Regions from separate parts of the Lysinibacillus phoenicis genome, predicted to be linked through region 1. Evidence: riboswitches for the same ligand, from Rfam matches in the RefSeq annotation. Region 1 holds a riboswitch; each other region holds the start of a gene.
What was found. A riboswitch is a leader RNA that binds a small molecule or an ion and turns the genes downstream of it on or off. The one in region 1 is predicted to bind S-adenosylmethionine.
Positions count from the first base shown of each region.

Region 2: it holds a riboswitch for S-adenosylmethionine, as region 1 does, so the genes downstream of both, ABC382_RS13175 (MetQ/NlpA family ABC transporter substrate-binding protein) here and ABC382_RS16925 (cyclase family protein) in region 1, are expected to answer to the same signal.
Region 3: it holds a riboswitch for S-adenosylmethionine, as region 1 does, so the genes downstream of both, ABC382_RS20375 (methionine ABC transporter ATP-binding protein) here and ABC382_RS16925 (cyclase family protein) in region 1, are expected to answer to the same signal.
Region 4: it holds a riboswitch for S-adenosylmethionine, as region 1 does, so the genes downstream of both, ABC382_RS02525 (Na+/H+ antiporter NhaC family protein) here and ABC382_RS16925 (cyclase family protein) in region 1, are expected to answer to the same signal.

Region 1 is NZ_JBDFMP010000002.1:3,097,518-3,103,429, reverse strand. It holds gene ABC382_RS16945 (aldo/keto reductase) at 1-219, shown strand, start outside; gene ABC382_RS16940 (winged helix-turn-helix transcriptional regulator) at 274-657, opposite strand; gene ABC382_RS16935 (MFS transporter) at 767-1,951, shown strand; gene ABC382_RS16930 (YuzC family spore coat inner layer protein) at 2,144-2,542, shown strand; SAM riboswitch class I at 2,637-2,744, shown strand; gene ABC382_RS16925 (cyclase family protein) at 2,828-3,565, shown strand; gene ABC382_RS16920 (DedA family protein) at 3,595-4,191, opposite strand; gene ABC382_RS16915 (Cof-type HAD-IIB family hydrolase) at 4,286-5,059, opposite strand; gene ABC382_RS16910 (DUF2225 domain-containing protein) at 5,396-5,912, shown strand, end outside.
Region 2 is NZ_JBDFMP010000002.1:2,342,261-2,348,172, forward strand. It holds gene ABC382_RS13155 (PucR family transcriptional regulator) at 1-35, shown strand, start outside; gene ABC382_RS13160 (carbon-nitrogen family hydrolase) at 87-881, opposite strand; gene ABC382_RS13165 (pyridoxal phosphate-dependent aminotransferase) at 978-2,147, shown strand; gene ABC382_RS13170 (PPC domain-containing DNA-binding protein) at 2,188-2,691, opposite strand; SAM riboswitch class I at 2,814-2,919, shown strand; gene ABC382_RS13175 (MetQ/NlpA family ABC transporter substrate-binding protein) at 3,009-3,839, shown strand; gene ABC382_RS13180 (methionine ABC transporter ATP-binding protein) at 3,932-4,957, shown strand; gene ABC382_RS13185 (methionine ABC transporter permease) at 4,950-5,621, shown strand; gene ABC382_RS13190 (enoyl-CoA hydratase/isomerase family protein) at 5,632-5,912, shown strand, end outside.
Region 3 is NZ_JBDFMP010000002.1:3,779,172-3,785,083, forward strand. It holds gene ABC382_RS20350 (acyl-CoA dehydrogenase family protein) at 1-1,114, shown strand, start outside; gene ABC382_RS20355 (arsenate reductase family protein) at 1,313-1,669, shown strand; gene gcvH (glycine cleavage system protein GcvH) at 1,884-2,264, shown strand; gene ABC382_RS20365 (toprim domain-containing protein) at 2,356-2,697, shown strand; gene ABC382_RS20370 (thioredoxin family protein) at 2,713-3,024, shown strand; SAM riboswitch class I at 3,081-3,184, shown strand; gene ABC382_RS20375 (methionine ABC transporter ATP-binding protein) at 3,268-4,296, shown strand; gene ABC382_RS20380 (methionine ABC transporter permease) at 4,286-4,954, shown strand; gene ABC382_RS20385 (MetQ/NlpA family ABC transporter substrate-binding protein) at 5,025-5,876, shown strand.
Region 4 is NZ_JBDFMP010000002.1:274,424-280,335, reverse strand. It holds gene ABC382_RS02530 (VanZ family protein) at 144-1,565, shown strand; gene ABC382_RS02525 (Na+/H+ antiporter NhaC family protein) at 1,649-2,884, opposite strand; SAM riboswitch class I at 3,024-3,131, opposite strand; gene ABC382_RS02520 (LysR family transcriptional regulator) at 3,716-4,600, opposite strand; gene ABC382_RS02515 (acetoacetate decarboxylase) at 4,731-5,471, shown strand; gene ABC382_RS02510 (ketopantoate reductase family protein) at 5,613-5,912, shown strand, end outside.

The DNA of each region.
Region 1 (5,912 bases):
GCAACAAAATACGGAAAATCAAATGCTCAAGTTATTTTACGCTGGGATGTACAAAATGGAGTGATTACAATTCCAAAATCAGTACGTAGAGAGCGTATGATGCAAAACGCTGATATCTTTGACTTTACTTTAACAGACGAAGAAATGGCATTAATCAATGAGATGAATCGTGAACAACGTGTTGGTCCAAATCCAGATGAATTTGACTTTGCTCTATAAGCATTAAAAAGAGGAAAGAGACTGTCTTGTATGTGACAGTCTCTTTCTCCCTCATTATGATGTTTGCTGCATAGCGATATCTTCATCGCGTTGTTTTAACAGAACATCTTCACCTTTATCCTTTAGTAATTCAACATGCTTTTCGCCCCAAGTGCAAAGCATATTCAAAATAGGCTCCATCCCTTGTCCATAGGAAGTCAATGAATATTCCACTTTAGGCGGTACTTGATTGAAGACCTTGCGATGGATTAAACCAGCTTGCTCTAACTCTCTTAATTGACTTGTAAGCATTTTTTGGGAAATGCCTGGAATCAATCGTCGAAATTCATTTGTTCGAATTTCACCATGGTGGTTCAAATGGCAAAGAATGACCGGTTTCCATTTACCACCAATAACTTCAAGCGTAGCTTCAACACCTATATTATAAATTTTTTGCATTGTAAACCCCCGTAATATTCAAAAGTAACTAAAAGTACTCTACACAACTTTTAGGCATGCATGAATATTACTACACATACTAAAAAAAATCAAAGGAGATATTAGTAAAATGTCACAATCAAAAAAGCCAAATGCAAAATTGACATTGCTAGCACTTGCAATCAGTGCATTTGGTATAGGGTCCACTGAATTTATCAGTGTTGGACTTTTACCATTAATTACAGATGATTTTGGTATATCTTTAAGCACTGCCGGTTTAACCGTTTCTATATACGCACTAGGTGTCACTGTTGGTGCTCCATTATTAACAGCCTTAACATCTCGTCTTAGTCGAAAAACAGTTTTATTGCTTGTTATGACCATTTTTATAGCGGGGAATTTAACTGCAGCTATCGCACCAATTTTTTCTATACTGATAATAGGTCGTATTATTTCAGCATTAGCTCATGGTGTGTTTATGTCGATCGCCTCTGTTATAGCAGCTGATGTAGTTGAACCAAATAAACGAGCAAGCGCGATTGCCTTTATGTTTACAGGCTTAACGCTAGCTACTGTGACCGGTGTTCCACTTGGTACATTTATTGGACAAGTAACAGACTGGCGTATGTCGTTCATTTTTATCGTCATTATAGGCATTATCGGTTTAATTAGTAATGCTTTACTAGTACCTAACCAATTATCAAAAGGTAATCCTATTTCTTTACGTGATATTGGCAAAGTATTAGGCAATATTCGCATGTTATTAATCCTTTTCATTACAGCTATTGGATATGGTGGGGCCTTTGTAGTCTATACGTATGTTTCACCTATTTTAGAGCAATATATGGGCTATTCCCCACATGCAGTAGTAATTATATTAGTTGTCTATGGTATTTGCGTTGCTATTGGTAATACATTAGGAGGCCATTTTGCTAACCAAAATCCGCTACGTTCCATCTTTATAATTTTTGTTGGACTTGCCTTAGCGTTACTTGGTATTGGCTTCACTCTTGAATCACCGATTATCGGTTTAGTCATGGTACTGACAATGGGATTATTTATGTTCATGAATGTCCCAGGATTACAGTTATATGCTGTTCTACTGTCTGAAAAATATGTGCCGTCAGCTATTTCTATGGCTTCAGCATTAAACATTTCTGCTTTTAACATTGGTATATTTTTAGGATCCTATATTGGAGGTTTTATTATTCGCCATCAATCATTAGCACATACGCCTCTTTATGGATTCCTAATGGTTATGCTAGCAGCGATTGTTACATTATTATGGTTGCTTTTCGATAATAAAAAACAATAATATTGTTAGTCCGTTTATCTAGCATTTACTTGATATTTTGGTAATTTAACATCGGTATATATACAATATTGATAAAAAGGAAGCTCCCTGTGGCTTCCTTTTTGTGTTATAAGTAAGACAAGAATGGAGTTACACCTAAATTCGCTTGAATACATAAGATAAGATATCAGCTATAGGATAGGAGGAATTCCATTGTATTACAATCCTTATCCGTATTTCGTTCATCCCTATCATTACTCAGCGCCACCAATTGCCAACCACCTTGCTGTAAGATCCTTTCCCCAACATCTTGCAATGCCGACCAACAATCCCTTTCCACCTGTTGATACACATAAATTAAAATCATCGGTTACACGGATAAAGGCAATTATGCAGCAAGCCCAATTACTGACGGATAAAATTGAAAGCTCCCAGCAATTTGCCCATGATTTAATGAATGCAGCACAACTTTCAAATAAAGCAGAAGTGGAGAAATTAATTTCATCCACAGGTATTACGATGAAATTCGAAACGAACTATACACCTGATAGTTTTAGAATACGTCTAATTGATAATGGCTGTTGTGGTGTCATATTGAATTTAAATTGGTGAAAAAAACCCTAACCTTGTATCCCTATTGAACTTGTAAACTATAGAAAACTATGATAAAGTGTTTGTATTATTATTTCTGAAAATTCTTATATTTTTCTTATCAAGAGAGACGGAGGGATTGGCCCGATGAAGTCTCAGCAACCAGCTCAACAGTATGGTGCTAATTCCAATTGGCCTAATTCCAAAGCCTTGAAGATGAGAAGATGAACTACCGTTGTTTATTCAGGAGTCCTCTTCTATAGGGGGCTCTTTTTTTACTACTATTTTAAGAAAGCAGGGAAAACGATGCCTAATGAATTATTACAAGCATTACAATTATTAAAATCTAAACAATGGGTCGATTTAACACATACATTCGGCCCTAACTCACCCCATTTTTTCATGTTCGAAGATGCAAAATTTGAAACATTATTCTCTCACGATGATGGGTTCTTTGCACAACAGTTCACTTTCCCTGGTCAATATGGTACGCATATCGACCCACCCATTCATTTTGTGCGAGACACACGGTACCTTGAAGAGCTCGATTTAAAAGAGCTTGTTCTTCCCCTTGTTGTCATTGATAAGTCCGAAGAAGCTGCTAGCAATCATGATTTTTCTTTAAGTGTTCAAGATATACTTGAGTTTGAAGCACAGCACGGAAAAATTGAGGCAGGTACCTTTGTAGCGCTACGTACCGATTGGAGTAAACGTTGGCCAGATAAGGAAGCATTCAGCAATAAAGATGCGGAAGGGTATAACCATATTCCAGGTTGGGGCTTAGAGGCTTTACAATTTTTACTGACGGAACGTAAAGTTAGTGCGATTGGTCACGAAACATTCGATACTGATTCAGCAGCTGATTTTCGTAAAAATGGCAAACTAGATGGTGAATACTTTGTGCTCGAACAAGACACTTATCAAATTGAGTTAATGACTAATTTAGACAAGCTACCTGCAACAGGTGCAATTATTTTTAATATTGTACCTAAACCAGAAAAAGCATCTGGATTCCCTGTTCGCTCCTTTGCTATTTTGCCATAACTTAAAAGTCGGTATAGAGATACCGACTTTTATTTTTGTACATTTCTTTTTTTGAATATAAAGTAAACGACGAACATTAATAGAACAAATAATAGGATGAGATACATACTATAATGGGATAAGTAGTAACCAACAAACCGCCATTTCTCTCCAAGCATTTTCCCTAACGTTATAAATGTGAATGTCCAGATAAATGCTCCTGTATAGGCAAAGAACGCAAACTTTTTATATGGATAATTATTAATAGCCGCAATATACGCTGTTATGTGGCGGACACCAGGGATAAAATAGCCTATTAACAATAAGATAGGTCCAATTTTGGCAAACATTTTTTTCGTAAAATCAATTTTTTGTTCAGTTATATGAATTTTTGGCCCATACTTTTGTAGTAATGGTAAGCCAAATCGATAACCAATATAGTAGCTTAAAGTAATACCTCCAACTGCGCCAATCATGGCACTTACTAATGCAGGGATATGTTCAAGGCTTTCCCGATAAACACTATAACCTACATATGTTAAGAAAACCTCATCAGGAAGTGGCAATCCAACTATACCTCCAATTAGGATTACGATAATGCCAAAATACCCGTAATGTTCAATTAGAGATTGCACGTGATGTGCCATAAACTATCCCACCTAAAAATTTTTTAACTATAAAATATACAGGTTTCATTATAATCAAACTGCGGAAAACAGAAGAAGCAACTTGAAGATTGTTTTAAATTATTTGAAGCTGACGCAAAGCAAAGTCAATACCGCCCTCGGTAGATTTCTTTGTAACAAAATCAGCAACGTTTTTCAAAGCTAAGCTGCCATTTCCCATAGCAATTCCTAATCCTACCAGCTCCAGCATATCCATATCATTATCCCCATCTCCAAAAGCAATGGCATTTTTAGAATCAATGTTAAAATAATCTAGTACTGCTTGAACAGCTATTGACTTGGAAACATCCTGCTGTAGTACATTCACAATATAAGGATGCCATCGCTGCCATAATATATTCGGAAATTGACTAACATATCTTTTTTCTCCCTGTTCATCTGTATATAGACACATGAGAAAAACTTCCTCATTCGTAATTTTTTCATTTATAACCGGAAAATCTCCCAAAGACAATGTTTCCTGCATAGCATGTAAAGCAGCTGGACTTTGTATGCTATTCATCGCTAGCTGCTCTGTAAAAAATGTTAAGCTATGCTGTTGTTCCATTGCAAAAGCCTCAACATTTTGGACAATCTCTTTAGCAATAGGCGTTTTATGTAGGACAAGATCATGATGTTTCACATATGCACCATTTGCCGTAATAAAGGTCTCTATCCCCAACTCTTCCAACTCACGGCACATGGATAAAGGTCTTCCTGTAGCTGCTACAAGGTGAATTCCCTTATTCTTTAATAAATCAATTGCCTGCTTTGTACTTTCTTCTACACAGCCATCCTCATAATTGATGAGTGTGCCGTCTACATCAAAAAACACTATTTTATAGTTCAACTTGAATCATCCTCCAAAACAATACTTTTGAACCACACAAAAAAAATCCCTTTAACGATTACTAATAAAATATTTGTACGTATTTCGACAAACTTTCAACCATCTATATAACTTACATTAACAGCACCGATAAATACTATTAAAGGAACAGTTCTAGTGACAATTAATAAATAATGTAATGATTATTTTTATTTTAATAATTCTAAAGGAGTATACCAAAGAACACAGAATTGTTAAAATAAAAGATAATCATTTAAATATATTGAACGATACTTTTTAACGAATAGATAGAACAAAAGAAATAATTTTCTAAAGCAGGCAAAGGAGTTGATTCTTATGGCATTTAACATTTATTACTACGAAAGTAGTGTAGATTGCAAATTTTGCAAAAGGCATTTTACAACATATAAAGTACGCCCTAATCGATATAAAATCATCGAGGAACAAACAGATTTCATGCCTGTTTATGATGGCCTAAATCCTTTGCTGTATGAGGTCGCTGTATGCCCACATTGTGGCTACGCCTACCACAAATCTATGACAAGGACTTATGGACCGTTCATGCAGCTCATTGATGAACTATACATTAAAGAGCTCCAAAAACCCATGGACATCTGCCAGGAACGTACAATCGATGATGCCATAATCAGTTTTAAGCTTGCTTATTTAGTATCCCGTGCTTCAATGGAAGAATCTCTCTTAATGGCGAATTTCGCATTAAAAATAGGTTGGCTATATCGTTTAAAAAACGATGAAGTATCCGAAAAACGCTACCTTTTTGCAGCAAGAGACTTTTATAGTAAATCCTTTGCATCCAATCAGGAGGGTGGAGAGAGAATTCAGTTTTTACATG
Region 2 (5,912 bases), 760 kb from region 1:
TATTGGCAAATTCATTAATTGAGGATAAGGTCTAAAAAAGTAGGCACGCTCAGCAGGTTGTCTTCCCTTTTGAGCGTGCCTCTTCACTACCCTTTCACAACAACATCCTGATATAGTCCAGGTCTACGATCGTCATAAACTGGGATTCTTCCGCGTACTTCATCGACAATAGAAAAGTCTACATCAATGACCGCTACTTCTTCATCTTCAGCACCAATCCAAAGTACTTCACCCCAAGGCTGAATAATCATAGATTGCCCATTAAAGTTTTCTACCTTTTTTGAAATACGATTAACTGCGATGACAAAACATTGGTTCTCAATCGCACGAGCCTGTAGTAGCGTTTTCCAATGATCAATCCTTGGTGTCGGCCACTGTGCTGGTACAAATAATACCTTTGCTCCTTGTAAGGCGTGGGCACGTAACCATTCAGGGAAACGAATATCATAGCAAATGACACCAGCAGCCTCAATATCTCCTAAAGCAAAACGATTCATTTCATCCCCTGCTTCTAAATAAAGATGCTCGTCCATTAAACGGAAAAGATGGGCCTTACTATATTCCCCTACAAGCTCTCCTTGGCAATCAAATGTATACATCGTATTATAAAATTTATCGCCTTTTTTTATTGATACGGAGCCACCTACAATATGTACACCAAGTTCCTTCGCTAAGTGTGCCAAAAAGGCTTTCGTTCGCTCACCATTGACATCTGCTAAGTCAGGCAATTTCTCTAGTGCGTAGCCTGTATTCCACATTTCAGGTAGCACAATGATTTCTGCACCTTGTTGTGCCGCTTCTCGAATCTTGTTTTCTGCTCGGGCAAAATTTTCTTCTACTTTGCCAAAGCCAACGTTTAATTGAATACAACCTATTTTCATATCTATTCCTCCTCTAGACAATTAACAGAAAAAGTAATACTATTTGCTTCATATTCTTCAATAATAATTATTATATTCTGAAAAAGGTGATCATGCATGGAATTCTCTAAAAAACTACAGCAACTACCTCCCCAATTTTTTGCGGCACTCGTCCAAAAAGTAAACAGTGCCCTAGAGGAGGGACGTGATGTCATCAATCTCGGGCAAGGTAATCCCGACCAACCGACGCCACCTCACATCATTCAAGCATTACAGGAAGCAGCAGACAATCCTCAAAATCACAAATATTCGCCGTTTCGTGGTATCGCCGAATTACGCCAGGCAGCTGCCAATTTTTACAAACGGGAATATAATGTTGATATAAATCCCGACACGGAGGTAGCAATTCTTGGCGGAACAAAAATAGGTCTTGTTGAGCTACCTCTAGCCGTATTAAACCCTGGTGATACCATGCTATTACCGGACCCAGGCTATCCAGACTACTTATCAGGTGTAGTATTAGGTGATGTAAATTTTGAGGTTATGCCACTTTTTGCTGAAAATAATTTCTTACCTGATTATCATGCATTACCTAATGAAGTGAAAGAAAAAGCCAAGCTACTTTATTTAAATTACCCGAATAACCCTACAGGTGGTACAGCAACACTGGCATTTTTCGAAGAGACTGTTCGCTTTGCCAAGGAACATAATATTATCGTATCACATGATTTTGCTTATGGAGCAATAGGATTTGATGGCAATAAACCTATTAGCTTCCTACAGGCAGAGGGTGCAAAAGACATTGGTATTGAAATGTATACACTTTCGAAAACCTTTAATATGGCTGGCTGGCGTATAGGCTTCGCCGTTGGTAACGCCGATATTATTGCGGCTATTAATCTCATTCAAGATCATTTGTTTTGTAGTCAATTCCCTGCAATTCAGCAAGCAGCAGCAGCGGCACTAACAGCTTCTCAAGAATGTGCAGATGAACTAAGGGCTACTTATGAACGTCGTCGAAATGTATTAATTGAAGAAGCTCAAAGAATTGGCTGGCAAGTTACGGCTCCGAAGGGCTCCTTTTTTGCTTGGCTTCCTGTACCTGTAGGCTACACTAGTGAACAATTTGCTGATTTATTGCTAGAAAAAGCTGATATTGCAGTAGCCGCAGGCAATGGCTTCGGTCAATATGGCGAAGGGTATATACGTGTTGGCTTACTTGTCAGCGAGGAACGCTTACGTGAAGCCATTCACAGAATTGAACAATTACAATTATTTACCGCTTAGTACTACTATGTCCTGTAGCATACATTCGCTACAGGGCATGCTATTTTTCGATTTTTCTTGGTAGCTCTAAACCTTGCTCTAGCGGATAAAATTGTATATGGCCTGTTTCTTCATCCAATCTACGAATATGCTGAACGCCTTGAATCTCAGCCAGTACAATGTCCGCTGTAATAACGGGATTTCTACCTTTCAGAAAGTGTCCCCCTGATACTACACCCCATTGATTACTCATCGAACCATGGAAATGTGTTTCATATCCTCCATCTCGTTTACAGACAACACCAGATCCTTGAATAAATTCGAGTGGTCCCTCTTTTTCAATGACTTCACTAAAACGGACTTTAATGTGCGATGTTTCATCAGGTACTAAATAAACAAAGCTACTTTTTTGGAAGCTCCCAATACAACTTACAATTGTAGCAGACTCTATTTGATTCTCCTCACAGAGCGCCTCAATTCCTTCCATGATGTCTGTCCCCATTAGAATACGAGCACTAATAACCTTGCCAAATGAACCAATTCCATAATTTACTCTTACAGACATTGTTCTCCCTCTTTCATAACAAAAAATTATAATAATATAAAAAATTTTAAAAATATTTATTGACTTACTATACCCCATAAATTATATTAGTTCTATCGGAATTACAAAAAAATATTATAAATCTCTTATCAAGAGTAGCTGAGGGACTGGCCCTATGAAGCTCGGCAACCTCCTTTTTAAAAGGAAGGTGCTAAATCCTGCAAACGAATTTCGTTTGATAGATAAGAGAGGACGTCTTTTTCATGAGCCTCTCTTAGTTTGTAAGAGAGTTTTTTTATTTTCAAAAAACCGATAAAAACATTTTGGAGGTCATTTTCATGAAAAAGAAAAATAAATTTTTAGTAGGTTTAGCAAGTCTTACATTAGTAGCAGCTCTAGCAGGCTGTGGCTCTAAAGAAGATAGTAAAGGTCAAGCTGAGGCAATCGATGAAAATAAAATCGTCGTTGGTGTCACTTCTGGTCCACACGAGCAAATTGCAGAAGTAGCAGCTAAAGTAGCAAAAGAAAAAGGCTTAGAAGTTGAGCTAAAGTCGTTTTCTGATTATGTTTTACCAAATACATCGTTAGCTGAAGGCGATCTCGATGCAAACAGCTACCAACATGAGCCTTTCTTGGACACATTTAATAAAGATCACGATACAGATTTAGTACCAGTAGGCAAAACTATTTTAAATCCAATGGGTATTTACTCTGAAAAATATAAATCATTTGATGATATTCCTGATGGTGCCACATTTGGCTTACCGAACGACCCAACAAATGGGGCCCGTGCCCTCTTTGTTTTACAAGAAGCTGGCTATATTAAGCTAAAGGATGGTGCAGACTTAACAGCCTCTATCCGTGACGTTGAAGAAAATAAAAAGAATTTACAGTTCATTGAACTAGAGGCGGCTCAAATTCCTAAACAGCTTAGTGAAGTAGATGTAGCAGCCATTAATACAAACTTCGCACTAGAAGCCGGCATTAATCCTAAGGAAGACTCTATTCTATTAGAATCTACTGACTCACCATACGTGAATTACATTGTAGTACGTGCTGAAAATGAAAACGACCCAACCATTAAAAAGTTTGTTGAGGCTTACCAATCTGAGGAAGTACGTCAATTCATTGAAGAAGAATTCAAAGGTTCTGTGATTCCTAGCTGGTAATATGCTTCTATTAGCAGAAGAATCTGCCGTATTCCTCATGAGAAAACGAGCAGATTCTCACTTTTAGAAGGACGAGAAAGGAGCAATATCGTATGATTCAATTACAAAATATATCGAAAGAATTTAAGACGAAAAAAGGGATCATTAAAGCTGTGGATGGGATCAATCTTCATGTGAAAAAGGGACAAATTCATGGGGTTATCGGCTATAGTGGTGCTGGTAAAAGTACACTTATTCGATGTGTCAATTTACTGGAACGTCCTACTTCGGGAAAAGTACTGATAGACAATGTGGACATTACAGCCCTTTCGCTAAATGAATTACGTCAAACACGACAAAAAATAGGAATGATTTTCCAACATTTTAATCTATTAAAAACTGCAACAGTTTACAACAATATTGCCGTGCCTTTAAAACTACTAGGCTATAACGACAAGGAAGTAAAAAACCGTGTAGCAAAATACGCCGAAATTGTAGGATTAACAGAGAAACTGGATAGCTATCCTAATCAACTTTCTGGTGGGCAAAAGCAACGAGTTGCTATTGCACGTGCCTTAGCACAAGAGCCAGAGATTTTACTTAGTGACGAGGCAACAAGTGCACTCGATCCTGAAACGACCGAGGCCATCCTTGAATTGTTGTTAAAAATTAACCGCGAGTTAGGCATTACGATCCTACTCATCACACATGAAATGAATGTCATTCAGAAAATATGTGATGAGGTATCTGTTCTCGAATCAGGTAAGGTCGTGGAGTTTGGTACTGCTATTGAGCTTTTTGCAAAACCGAAGCACCTTACTACTAGAAAGTTTTTAAATACAATTTCTCAGCGTAATTTATCCCCTTCACTCATTGAGCAGTTAAACGTTTCAGGAAGTGTCATTCGTTTAACATTCCTTGGTGAAAGTACGGGTAAGCCATTACTAGCAGAAGTCACGAAGGTGTACGATGTGCAACCGAATATTTTAACAGCTAATATTATTGAATTAAAAAACGGCATTGTTGGGAACATCGTGGTGCATTTACATGGAGAAACCCATATCGTCCAAAAGGCCCTAACCTATTTTACAGAAAATGGTGTTGCGGTAGAAGAATTAGGAGGCGAATTCAATGAGTAGTATTCAAAGCTTCTTTTCAGATTGGTCAGATGTCATTGGAAAATCAATTATCGAAACATTCCAAATGGTCGGAATTTCGCTACTCTTCTCCATTCTAATTGGTATTCCCTTAGGGCTATTAATCGTTTTAACACGACCAGGCCAATCCTTTGAAAATAAAATTATCTATCAGCTTTTTAATCTCATCATCAATATTATTCGTTCTGTTCCATTTATCATTTTATTATTCTTCATCTTACCATTTACCAAATTAATTGTTGGTACAACGATTGGTGTTAAAGGTGTTATAGTCCCACTAGTTGTTTATACAGCTCCTTATATTGCACGCTTAATGGAATCTGCTCTTTTAGAGGTGGATTCAGGTGTGGTAGAAGCTTATACAGCAATGGGCATAAAACGTCGCCATATTATTTGGCATGTCCTATTACGTGAAGCACGCCCATCGATTATTTTAGGCTTAACGATTGCCACAATTGGCTTAATTGGCGCTACGGCAATGGCTGGAATGGTGGGGGCAGGGGGATTAGGTGACCTTGCCTACCGTTATGGTCATTTACGCTATGAGGTTGATGTTATGTATGCCACTGTCTTTATCTTAATCATCCTTGTTCAAAGCATACAATCCATCGGCAACCGCTTTGCTGCGAAATTAAAGAAAGACTAGGAGAATGACGATGACAACTGAAATTTACGTAGAAAAAAACGGCTATATCGCAACGTTAGTGTTAAATCGCCCTGATAAACGTAATTCTTTATCGAGGGCGATGTTTCAGGCCATAGTAGACCAGCTTGAGCAGTTACGTACAGATCCTTCTATTAAGCTATTAATTGTTCGCGGTATCAATGAAGTTGCCTTTTCATCAGGTGCAGATATTAGTGAGTTTTTAGATATTCGTTATGCTGCTGACAATGCCAAAGCCTATAACGATATAGCTTTAAAAGCCATTGATGCCCT
Region 3 (5,912 bases), 680 kb from region 1:
AATGGGGATTAAATCATCATCAACTCGTACATTAGTGTTAGAAGATGCGGAAGTACCTGTAGAAAATCTATTGGGTGAAATTGGCCGTGGGCATGTAATTGCGTTTAATATTTTAAATATTGGTCGTTATAAGCTGGGTGTGGGCACAATTGGTGGCTCTAAACGTGCATTAGAGTTAGCAATTCAATACACAAACCAACGTCAGCAATTTAAAACAAAGCTTTCTGATTTCAATCTTACTAAAGAGAAATTATCAACAATGGCTTCTCAACTGTATGCATCGGAATCTTTAAATTATCGTACGGTTGGTCTGTTTGAAGATCGTTTAAGTCAGTTAAGCCTTGAAGAGCAAAAGCAAGGAAAAGTGATTGCAGGTGCTATCGCAGAATACGCAATTGAATGCTCTATTGCAAAAGTGTTTGGTTCAGAAACACTAGATTACATTGCAGATGAAGCAGTACAGCTACATGGTGGCTATGGCTTTATGGCTGAATACGAGGTTGAGCGTATTTATCGTGATTCTCGTATCAATCGAATTTTTGAAGGTACAAATGAAATTAACCGCATGATTGTACCAGGCACATTTATGAAAAAGGCGCTAAAAGGTGAGTTACCACTATTACAGGTTGCCCAAAACTTACAGCAAGAGCTTCTAATGTTAATGCCAGAAGATATCGGTACAGAGCCACTTGCTCAAGAAAAATATTTAGTGAAAAATGCGAAGAAGATTGCTGTATTAGCAGCAGGTTTAGCAGCGCAACGCTTTGGTGCAAAGCTTGATCAGGAGCAGGAAGTATTAGTGAATATTGCGAATATCGCTAACCAATTATTTGCGATGGAATCGGCTGTTTTACGTACAGAAAAAGCAATTGCTCGTGATGGCGCTGAAAAAGCACATCAAAAATTGCTTTATACACAAATCTTCTGCCAAGAAGCATTTGCAGAAATCGAAAAAGAAGCAAAAGATACAATTCTTGCTTCAGCAGATGGTGATGCAGCGCGTATGACATTATCTGCGCTTCGTAAGCTAACTCGCAATAACCCATACAACTTAATTGCGAAAAAACGTGAAGCATCTGTAAAATTAATCGAAGCAGAAAAATATATCGTTTAATCATCAATGTAGCAAACTAGCTATCCTCTTTTGGGTGGCTAGTTTTTGCGATACCAATAAATTGAAAAATAGAGAATCATAAAAGTGACGGTTAAAAAAGCAAAACAGATGGATAGACTGATGAAAATGAGAGAAGTTCCTCCATTCAAAACAATTATGATGGTATACTACAGAAAAAGACAGTAGAGGAGCATATTAATGACTATTCAATTTATCCATTACCCTAAATGTACAACATGTAAAAAAGCGCAAAAGTGGTTAAATGATCATGAAGTTTCCTATGAAGAGGTACACATTGTAGAGCAACCACCTACAAAGGAAGAAATAACAGCTTTATGGCAGGCAAGTGGAATGCCTTTAAAGAAGTTTTTTAATACATCTGGTATGAAATATCGTGAGCTTGGTTTAAAGGACAAGCTGGCTGATATGACGGAAGAGGAACAGCTTGAGCTACTTGCTTCTGATGGTATGTTAATTAAACGACCTATCGTGACTGATGGAAAAAAAGTAACGTTAGGGTTTAAAGAAGCTGATTTTGAGCAAACTTGGAAATAGCCGTCTTGATCGTAATGAGGACTTACCTCTATTTGGAAGTGTAAGGCATGATCTGAATGAAAATAATGTCTCCGATGGATGTTTCTAATTTTTGAAGCGAACTCGAAAAAATATGCTTTCAATTACCTAGAGGTGTAATTGAATCTTGTTTTTATAGGAGAAGTATGGCACACTGAAAGTGAATATATTACATATTTATGGAGGGGTTTATTGCATGAGCACACCTAAAGACTTACGATACTCTGAAGAACATGAATGGGTAAAAGTAGAAGATGGAAAAGTACGTATTGGTATTACTCACTTCGCACAATCTGAATTAGGAGATATCGTTTTCGTTGAGCTTCCACAGGTTGGCGACGAAATCAAAACAGATGATCCATTCGGTAGCGTAGAATCAGTTAAAACTGTTTCTGAATTATATGCACCAATCTCAGGTACTGTAGTTGAAGTCAATGCAGATTTAGAAGATAGCCCAGAATTCGTTAATGAATCACCATATGAAAAAGCATGGATGATCGTTGTTGAGCCTGCTGATGCATCTGAAGTTGAAAAACTTATGACAGCAGAGCAATACGAAGAAATGATCGCTGAATAAGACAAGCTATAATCGAAAAACGTCGGAAACTACCGGCGTTTTTTGTTATATAATGACTTATAAGTGGGGATGTCTAATTGGAGGTGGCGTAATGTTCGAGGGAAAATGCTTGATCGTAGAAGGACGCTCAGATAAGCTACAAATTGAGCCTATTTTAAATGAGAATGTTACAATACTTTGTACGAATGGTACAATTGGTGTGCATCAATTAGAAGAGCTACTCGATCCTTATGAGGGCTGTGAGCTTTTCACTTTTTTTGATGCAGATACGTCTGGCGATAAGCTACGTGCATTAATGGACAGACATTATCCAGAGGCTGAGCATTTACGTACAATGCCAACATATAAGGAAGTAGAGACAACACCAAGAAAAGTGTTAGCGATGATTTTATTGCGCGCTCATTTCTCAATCCATAATGAATATATTTTGTAAGGTTGCGTGAAATCAATGGAAGAATGGTCAAAAGAGCAGTGGGAAGCGGCTATACAGTCGGGTGAAAAAGCTGCATTTTATTTATATACACCGATGTGTGGAACATGTGCGGTGGCATCAAAAATGCTGTCAGTTATTGAACAATTGCTGCCACAGCTTCAAATCGGCAAAGCAAATATCAACTTTCTAGAGCAGATTGCTTATGAGCATCAAATTGAAAGTGTCCCATGTTTACTTGTTACTGATGGCGGGAAAGTGACAGATAAAATTTATGCTTTTCAATCTGTACCTTTTTTGTACGAATTGTTAAAAAAATCAATTGACTGAACATTACTAGCGTGGTAAAGTATCAAATATATTACTAAAACATTAAATATATCGAACTCTTATGAAGAGCGGCGGAGGGAAGTGCCCTATGAAGCCCGGCAACCATCACCATGTGAAAAGGTGCCAAATCACCCAAAGATTTTTCTTTGAAAGATGAGAGAACGGTTTAACGTATCATACGTGACCCCTTCTACTTGTCTATGAGTGAAGGGGTTTTTTTATATAAGAAAAGGAGTATTCGCTATGATTCAGCTTCAAAATATTACGAAGAAATACAAAACAGCAAATGGCGAATTAACGGCAGTCAAAGACGTCAACCTTACTATAAATAAAGGTGAAATCTTTGGCATCATCGGCTATAGTGGTGCCGGTAAAAGTACCATGATTCGTTTATTAAATGGATTAGAGAAACCGACAACAGGAACGGTAACAGTAAACAATCTAGAATTTTCATCCATTAAAGGGCAAAAGTTAAGAGCTGCTAGACAAAAGGTAAGTATGATCTTCCAGCATTTCAATTTACTTTGGTCTAGAACAGTTGCTGAAAACATCGCTTTCCCTCTGGAAATTGCAGGTGTTCCAAAAGCTCAACGAGAAGGCCGTGTGAAAGAGTTAATCTCACTTGTAGGTTTAGAAGGACGTGATAAGGCATACCCATCACAGCTTTCAGGTGGTCAAAAGCAGCGAGTTGGGATTGCACGAGCATTAGCTAATAATCCAGAAGTTTTACTATGTGATGAGGCAACATCTGCACTGGATCCTGAAACGACAGATGCTATTCTTGACTTACTAGTTGATATCAATGAACGTTTAGGGTTAACGATCGTATTGATTACCCATGAAATGCACGTTATCCGTAAAATATGTCATCGTGTAGCCGTAATGGAGGCTGGTGAAATTGTAGAGCGTGGTGAGGTGTTGCAAGTTTTCCAAGCACCACAAGCAGCTATTACTAAGAAATTTGTAGCCCAGATTACCGACACAAAAGAAACAAAGGATACAGTGGAACAGATCAAAGCAAACTACCCAACTGGTCAACTTGTCAAGCTGATCTTTGTTGGTGAAAAAACGGAACAGCCCGTCATTTCACATCTTGTTAAAAAATTCGATGTGGAAGTAAGCATTGTTCATGGCAATATTTCGCAAACGAAAAATGGAGCATACGGTACACTTATTGTGCAAATTGATGGTTCTAAGGAAAATGTGGCTGATGCCCTACATTATTTAAATACAGTCGAAGTTCAAACGGAGGTGATCGCAAATGCTAACTAATCTCTTTCCGAACGTAGACTGGGAAAATATGTGGCAAGCTACGTATGAAACATTGTATATGACAGCTATTTCAACAGTTGTCACATTTATTCTTGGATTGGTTATTGGTATCTTGCTATTTTTAACAAGTCCTAATCAGTTATGGGCTAATAAAATTGTTAACTTTTTAACGGGGTCACTCGTTAATATATTCCGTTCCATTCCATTTATCGTATTAATTATTTTATTAATTCCATTTACGAAGTTTTTACTTGGGACAATTCGTGGAGCAAATGCGGCTTTACCAGCCTTAATTATTGGTGCAGCTCCATTTTACGCACGTATGGTTTTAATTGCATTACGCGAAATTGATAAAGGTGTCATTGAAGCAGCTCGTTCAATGGGGGCTAAAACGTCCACAATTATTTGGAAAGTCCTAATCCCTGAATCATTACCAGCTCTGATTTCTGGTATTACCGTAACGGCTGTAGCACTTGTTGGTTATACTGCAATGGCAGGGATTATCGGTGCAGGTGGTCTTGGAAACTTAGCTTTCCTTGATGGCTTCCAACGAAATCGCCAAGATGTGACATTAATGGCAACTATTTTGATCTTAGTAGTTGTATTTATCATTCAATGGATTGGTGATGTCATTACCGATAAAATCGATAAACGCTAGAAAGGCATTAGAGGTTATTCCGGTTCTTACCGCTAACATATTTCAAACAAAGTAAAAGGGAGTGTCATAAATGAAGAAATTATTGGCAGGATTATTTTTATCAATACTTGTCCTAGCTTTAGCAGCTTGTGGTACTGATAAAAAAGAAGATGCAAATTCAGCATCAGATGATCAATCAGATAGCAAAGAAAACGTAACATTAAAAGTAGGTGCTTCTAACACACCACATGCTGTTATTTTAGAAAAGGCAAAACCGATTTTAGCAAAAGAAGGTATTGATCTTGAGATTGAACCATATACAGATTATGTTTTACCAAACCAAGATTTAGAGTCAGAAGAAATTGATGCAAACTATTTCCAACATATTCCTTACTTAGAGTTACAAATTAAAGACAATGGCTATGATTTCGTTAATGCAGGTGGCGTTCATATTGAACCAATCGGTATTTACTCTAAAAAATATAAATCATTAGAGGACCTTCCTGAAGGAGCAACAATTTTACTTTCTAATTCAGTATCCGACCATGGTCGTATGCTATCATTATTAGAAGCAAAAGGCTTAATTAAACTAAAAGAGGGTATTGATAAAACAGCAGCTGAATTAAAGGATATTGAAGAAAATCCTAAAAACTTTAAATTCGATGCGAATACTGCACCAGAAATGCTTGTACAAATGTATGAAAATGACGAAGGTGATGCAGTATTAATCAACTCTAACTTTGCTATTGATAACGGCTTAAACCCAATCGAAGACGCTATTTCTCTTGAAGACAAAGAATCTCCATATGTAAACATCATTGCTGTACGTAAAGGTGATGAAACAAAACCAGAAATTAAAAAATTATTAGAAGTATTAACTTCGAAAGAAATCCAAGACTTCATCTTAGAAGAATGGAAAGGTGCAGTAGTGCCGGTAAAATAAGAATTGAAAATTCTTCAAAAGGGTACATAAGTTTAA
Region 4 (5,912 bases), 2.8 Mb from region 1:
TGATGAAAAAATCTTAAGAAATCTTCATAAATATTCTCAATAATTATTAATAATTGCCATTTACAATAATGAAGGTCGACAGTCAACACATGTTTTATGTGTGTGGACCATGAACAGAATCAATTAGTTGGGAGCGTTTTATCTTGGGAGTAACAGAAATTATTATTAATATTCGAATTTTAATGTTGCCCGTCATCATTATTATTGGCATTGAGTTTTTGCTTATTGCCCTCTATTATTTCGTTTATTATAAAAAACAACCATCCGAACGAAAAAAACTAAGTATTACTAAAATGATGCTTGGCGCACTCTTCATTGGGTATATCGTATTTGTATGTGAGCTAACGATTATTGGACGTGGTTCTTCTCATTTCCTAGAGATGAATCTTCAACCATTCAGTGGTTATATCGATGCCTGGAAAAAATACTCGTTACGTGATCTTCAAAATTGTATTTTTAATATATTAATGTTTGTGCCGCTTGGGATTTTCTTACCCTTACTTTTCTCTAAATTTAAAGCTTTTAAGAGGCTTTTCCTTGTAGTCGTATGTGCTACACTTTCAATTGAAACATACCAAACACTTACAGGAGCAGGGATTTTCGAGCTTGATGACTTATTCAACAACTCACTTGGTGGGGTTATCGGATACCAATTATACAGACTAGGGGCTTCTATTGTTCATCACAAAAAAGTAAAAATAAAAAGTCTTGTTGGAACTTTGGCTATCCCTCTTATCATGGGATTGATTTTTATTGGGATGTCATTGGTATATGCTCAACAAGAATTTGGACATCTGCCAATAAACGCTTATACAAAATCCAATATGTCAGGTGTTCATATATCTACTTCATTGCAATTAGACTCAAACCCTACTGTTGCGCCCGTTTATAAAAAAATTATTCATAATGAAGAAGTTGAAACATTGTTGCAAGATAAATTAGGGTTATCGGAGTTGAGTACAAAGAATTATAAAGAAGACAAAGAAATTTTATTGCAAGACAAAGCAGGTATGCAATATACATTATTTATAAGTTCAATGGGAAATTGGTCGTTAACAGCGAATAATTATTCGCAGCAAGCGACATCGACTGGTCAGGAACACTTGATTGATAAGGCGAAGGCATTGATGGACGAACTTTCTATCCTCCCTCAAGAAGCAGAGTTTTCTGTACTGGAAAACGGGGAATTTGAATGGAATCTTCCAGATCGTCCCGATTTAAATGTCGACTATTGGTATGGGGATGTAGTTCTTGATCTTACACAAGATGGACGTGCATATTCATTAGCCTATAATGTTCAAAGAAATCAATTTACACGGGAAGTAGATATCTTCTCCCCTGCTGAAGTATATGAGCAAATAAAGAATGGAGAATTTCCTCAAATAAAGTATAATGCACTCGTTACAGAAGAAGAGCTGGTTCTAAAAAAAGACGATCAGCTTGAAATTGAATTAATCGAGCTAACGTATATGTATGACACAAAAGGTTTCTATCAGCCAGTATACAACGTTTCTGGAACATTAAACGGAAACAACTGGTTTACACTAATACAGGCAAGAAAGTAATCCTTCTAAATCTAAAACATTACTTTAAGAGATGAAAAAGACCAGCTAAGCTAAAATTTTGCTTTGCTGGTCTTATTTGAGCTTTAGGCTTTCTTTTTTGAAGGGTATCCAATAGAAATAGCTATCATTCCGCAAATACCAATAAGAATGGGATAGATCGAGTATTGCAGCATACTTACTGGTGATATTTTGGCCACGCTTGCGGCAGCAAGGAATTGAGCCCCATACGGCAGAAGCCCTTGGACTGTACAGGAGAAAATATCTAATATACTTGCGGATTTTCTTGGCTCAATGTCATATTGTTCAGCAATATTTTTGGCAAGTGGCCCAGCAATTAATATCGCAATTGTATTATTAGCAGTAGATAAATTCGTTAAACCCACAAGGCTAGCAATGCCGAATTCAGCACCCTTTTTCGATTTAATTCTACTTGTCGCAAGGTGCAGCAAAAAGTCAATGCCTCCATTAAACTTAATAACCTCTACCATTCCAGCTATTAATATGGCAAGAAAGGCGATTTCATACATACCGGACATGCCTTCTCCAATCGTTTGCAGAAGGCTCATCAAGTGATAGCTACCATCTACTAAGCCAACAGCACCTGCAAGGACAATCCCTAATGCCAGCACAAGGAAAACATTCATCCCAGATAACGCTAAAATGATCACTAAAACATATGGTACAATTTTAACCCAACTATAGCTTACATGCGCCACTTGTGCTGTTTCACCCATTGAAATGATTGCTAAAATAATGCTCGTTACAATAGCTGCTGGCAATACAATCCAAAAATTAACCTTAAACTTATCCTTCATTTGTGCGCCTTGTGAACGTACGGCAGTAATGGTTGTATCTGAAATAAAGGATAAATTATCACCAAACATGGAGCCACCAACAACAGCTGCCATCACTAAAGCAATAGAAAGGTCTGTAAGATCACTTATTCCAACGCCTATTGGAGCTAATGCAACAATCGTTCCCACGGATGTACCCATTGAGAGGGAAATAAAACAGGCAATGATGAACAAGCCCACAACCAGTAAGTTTTGCGGAACGACCGATAAAGCAAAGTTAACAGTGGAATCTACTGCCCCCATACCTTTTGCAACCTCTGAAAAGGCCCCAGCCAAGAGAAAAATAATAACCATCATCATGACATTTAAATTCCCTGCACCTTGACAAAAAATATCAACTTTTTTCGTAAACGATTCTTTTCGATTCATGGCTAGAGCCACAGCACCTGCAATGGTGATAGCAACAATGACAGGAAAGGCATAAAAATCACCTGTAATAACCCCAGAACCAATAAATAATATCATAAAAACAACAAATGGGATCAGCGCCCATGGATTCTCTTTCTTCACTGTTTTACCTCCAAAAAAATTAAAATCAGCCTTTTTCCATAAAAAAAGGCCTCATCTTGAATGAACAAGAAGAGGCCTTATATTGAAAATACACCTCTTATCTATCAAGTCATTTCTTGCTGGATTTGGCACAGTAACTTAATGACTAAGTTCCGCTGCCGAGATTTCATCGGGCCAGTCCCTCCATCTCTCTTGATAAGAAGAAAAAATATTATTTTTTTGACACAATATTAAAAGATTAAAATAAAAAATTAATATTTGCAACAAGTTTTTTCTTTAACTTCTATACGTACATAGATTTTCCGATTAATCTTAGAAGAAATCTGCTTATTGTAGCTGATTTTGTGTATTACTGAATAACGCCGATAGCGGATATTCCATCTTGCTCCTCGGGTATTCATCCTGCTTCGCGGTTATTTCACCTTACTCCTCGGGTATTCAGCCTTGCTCCGCGGGTATTTCGCCTTGCTTCGCGGGTATTTCACCTTACTCCGCGGGTATTTCGCCTTGCTTCGCGAGTATTTCACCTTACTCCGCGGGTATTTGCCTGCTAAATAATAGAATATAATCCCAAGTAGCTTATTGTGCAACTAACAAAAAACCAGGTGCTCTTCTAAGAAGAACGCCTGGTTTTATTGTGAAAGTGAATCTTACTAACTTACTTAGTTTTGATTCGTTATAATACTACGCTAAGTTGAGGCAATGAACAAGTTAAAATATTTTCCAACAAAATTTTAGGGAATTTTTATGTTTTTTCGAGCATTTCAGGAACCCGTTTCAAAGGTATTAAATTTTGTAGTGCTCATTATTTTCGTTAAAGTAAGTAATAATAAAGTCCCGTAACTGTTGAACGGCAGCTGACGAAATGGAATTTTTTACCCAGGACAGACCTACTGTATACGTTGGATTCATATTAGCTATTTTTACAAAATGTAAATTAAACTTTCTACAAACCGATATGGGCAACAAGGCTACACCCTGTTCCAGCTGGATAATTTCTGCCAGAAGGGTTGAATCTACTTCATAGTTTTTGATAGGCATAAATCCCGCTCTTTCACAAAGTGACGTTGTAAAACGACTATATTCTGCATTGTTGGCTAAGGAAATAAAGGATTCATTTGCAAACTTAGCTAGAGCAACCTCTGACTGACCAGCCAATGGGTGATTAGAAGGCAACACAAGTACTACATCCTCTGCCACAAGCACACAGGTTTCAATTTCTTCATCAATGATTGGAGGGCCTGCTATGCCCAGATCAATATCCCCTCTCTTTAAATTTATACGTATATCATCCCTTGTCTCAATTCCCTGTTGAATTTTGGCATGAGGAAAATCATTAATATATTGACTAATTAGTCCAACGAGAAATCGTGTATTTGATATGGCTATTTTAACTGTACGAGCATTGATTTCATCAAGTGATTGAATATCCATTTTTGCATTTTCTAGTTCGATAAATACCTTATTAACATGCTTGAGCATAATCTGTCCTGCAGCACTTAATTCAATATTTCTTCCTTTTCTATGAAATAATTTTGTGCCTAGTTCATCCTCCAGACGTTTTATAGTCAAACTTAAGGATGGCTGTGCAATATTTAACTGTTGAGCCGCCTTCGAAATATGCTCTGTATTTGCTACTGTTTGAAAATACTTCAATTGTAAAAGTTCCATTTCGCTTAAGCCCCCTAATTCATTTATCTAAATAAATATATTTATATTTTATTATGTATTAGACGCAATGTAAAATCCGCATTAAAGTAGTTATTGTAAGAAGACAAAGTTGAAAGAATGGTGGTTTTTCATGAGAAAAGATGAAGTAATGAGACAATTCACAACACCGTTGGATGCAGGTGCTTATCCCATTGGACCTTATCGCTTTTATAACCGTGAATATTTAAATATCGTCTATAAAACAGATATGGAAAAACTTAAGAAAATTGTTCCAGAACCATTGGAAGTGAAGGAGCCCTTTGTCAAATTTGAAATCATGAAAATGCCAGATGTAACAGGGCTAGGTTCTTATACAGAGTGTGGTCAGGTCATTCCTGTTAGCATGGATGGTGAAGAAGGTGATTATTTACATGCAATGTATGTTGATAGTTTCCCAGCCATTGCCTCTGGTAGAGAAATTGCTGCGTATCCTAAAAAATTAGGTAAGCCTAGTTTATTTGTAGATTCTGATACATTAGTTGGTCTCTTAGATTATGGTTCATTAAGAGTGGCTAATGCAACAATGGGATATAAACATTTCCCACTGGATCATCAAGAGGCACTGAAAGAAATTATCAAACCCAATTATATGTTGAAAAAGATGCCTGGTTATGATGGACGACCAAGAATTTGTGAGCTAGTGAGAAGTGAAATTACGGATATTAAAATACTGGGAGCATGGTCAGGTCCAGCGAGACTTGAACTTTTTGCCCATGCACTTGCCCCAATGGCTGATTTACCAGTGTTAGAAGTTGTATCAGCTTCCCATATTGTCACAGAACTATCGTTGGCATCACCTACTGTTGTCTACGATTATTTAACTGAAAAATAGAAAGAACACTAATCCATACATTATCTAATCAAGCAATGAAGCCGTATGGAACTATGCAGATGAAGCTATTGGAGAAACAACGTGACAAAATACAAATAGCTAAGCTTATTGAATAATTAAATAAACCAAGGAGGCATTTAGATGAGAATCGCCGTTTTAGGAGCAGGATCTTTAGGAACAATCGCTGGTGCATATATTGCTGCCGGTGGACAAGATGTCGAATTAATTGATGTTTATCAAGAACATGTAGACGAATTGAATCAATCAGGGGCAAAAATAACAGGAACTACTGACTTTCAAGTGAAAGTAAAAGCCATTACTCCTAAAAATATGTCAGGAACTTATGATTTAGTTTTACTGTTAACAAAACAATTGTATAATGACTCGGTTTTACAAGGCTTACTACCATTTTTAAATGAAACAAGTGTCTTTCTTTCTTTA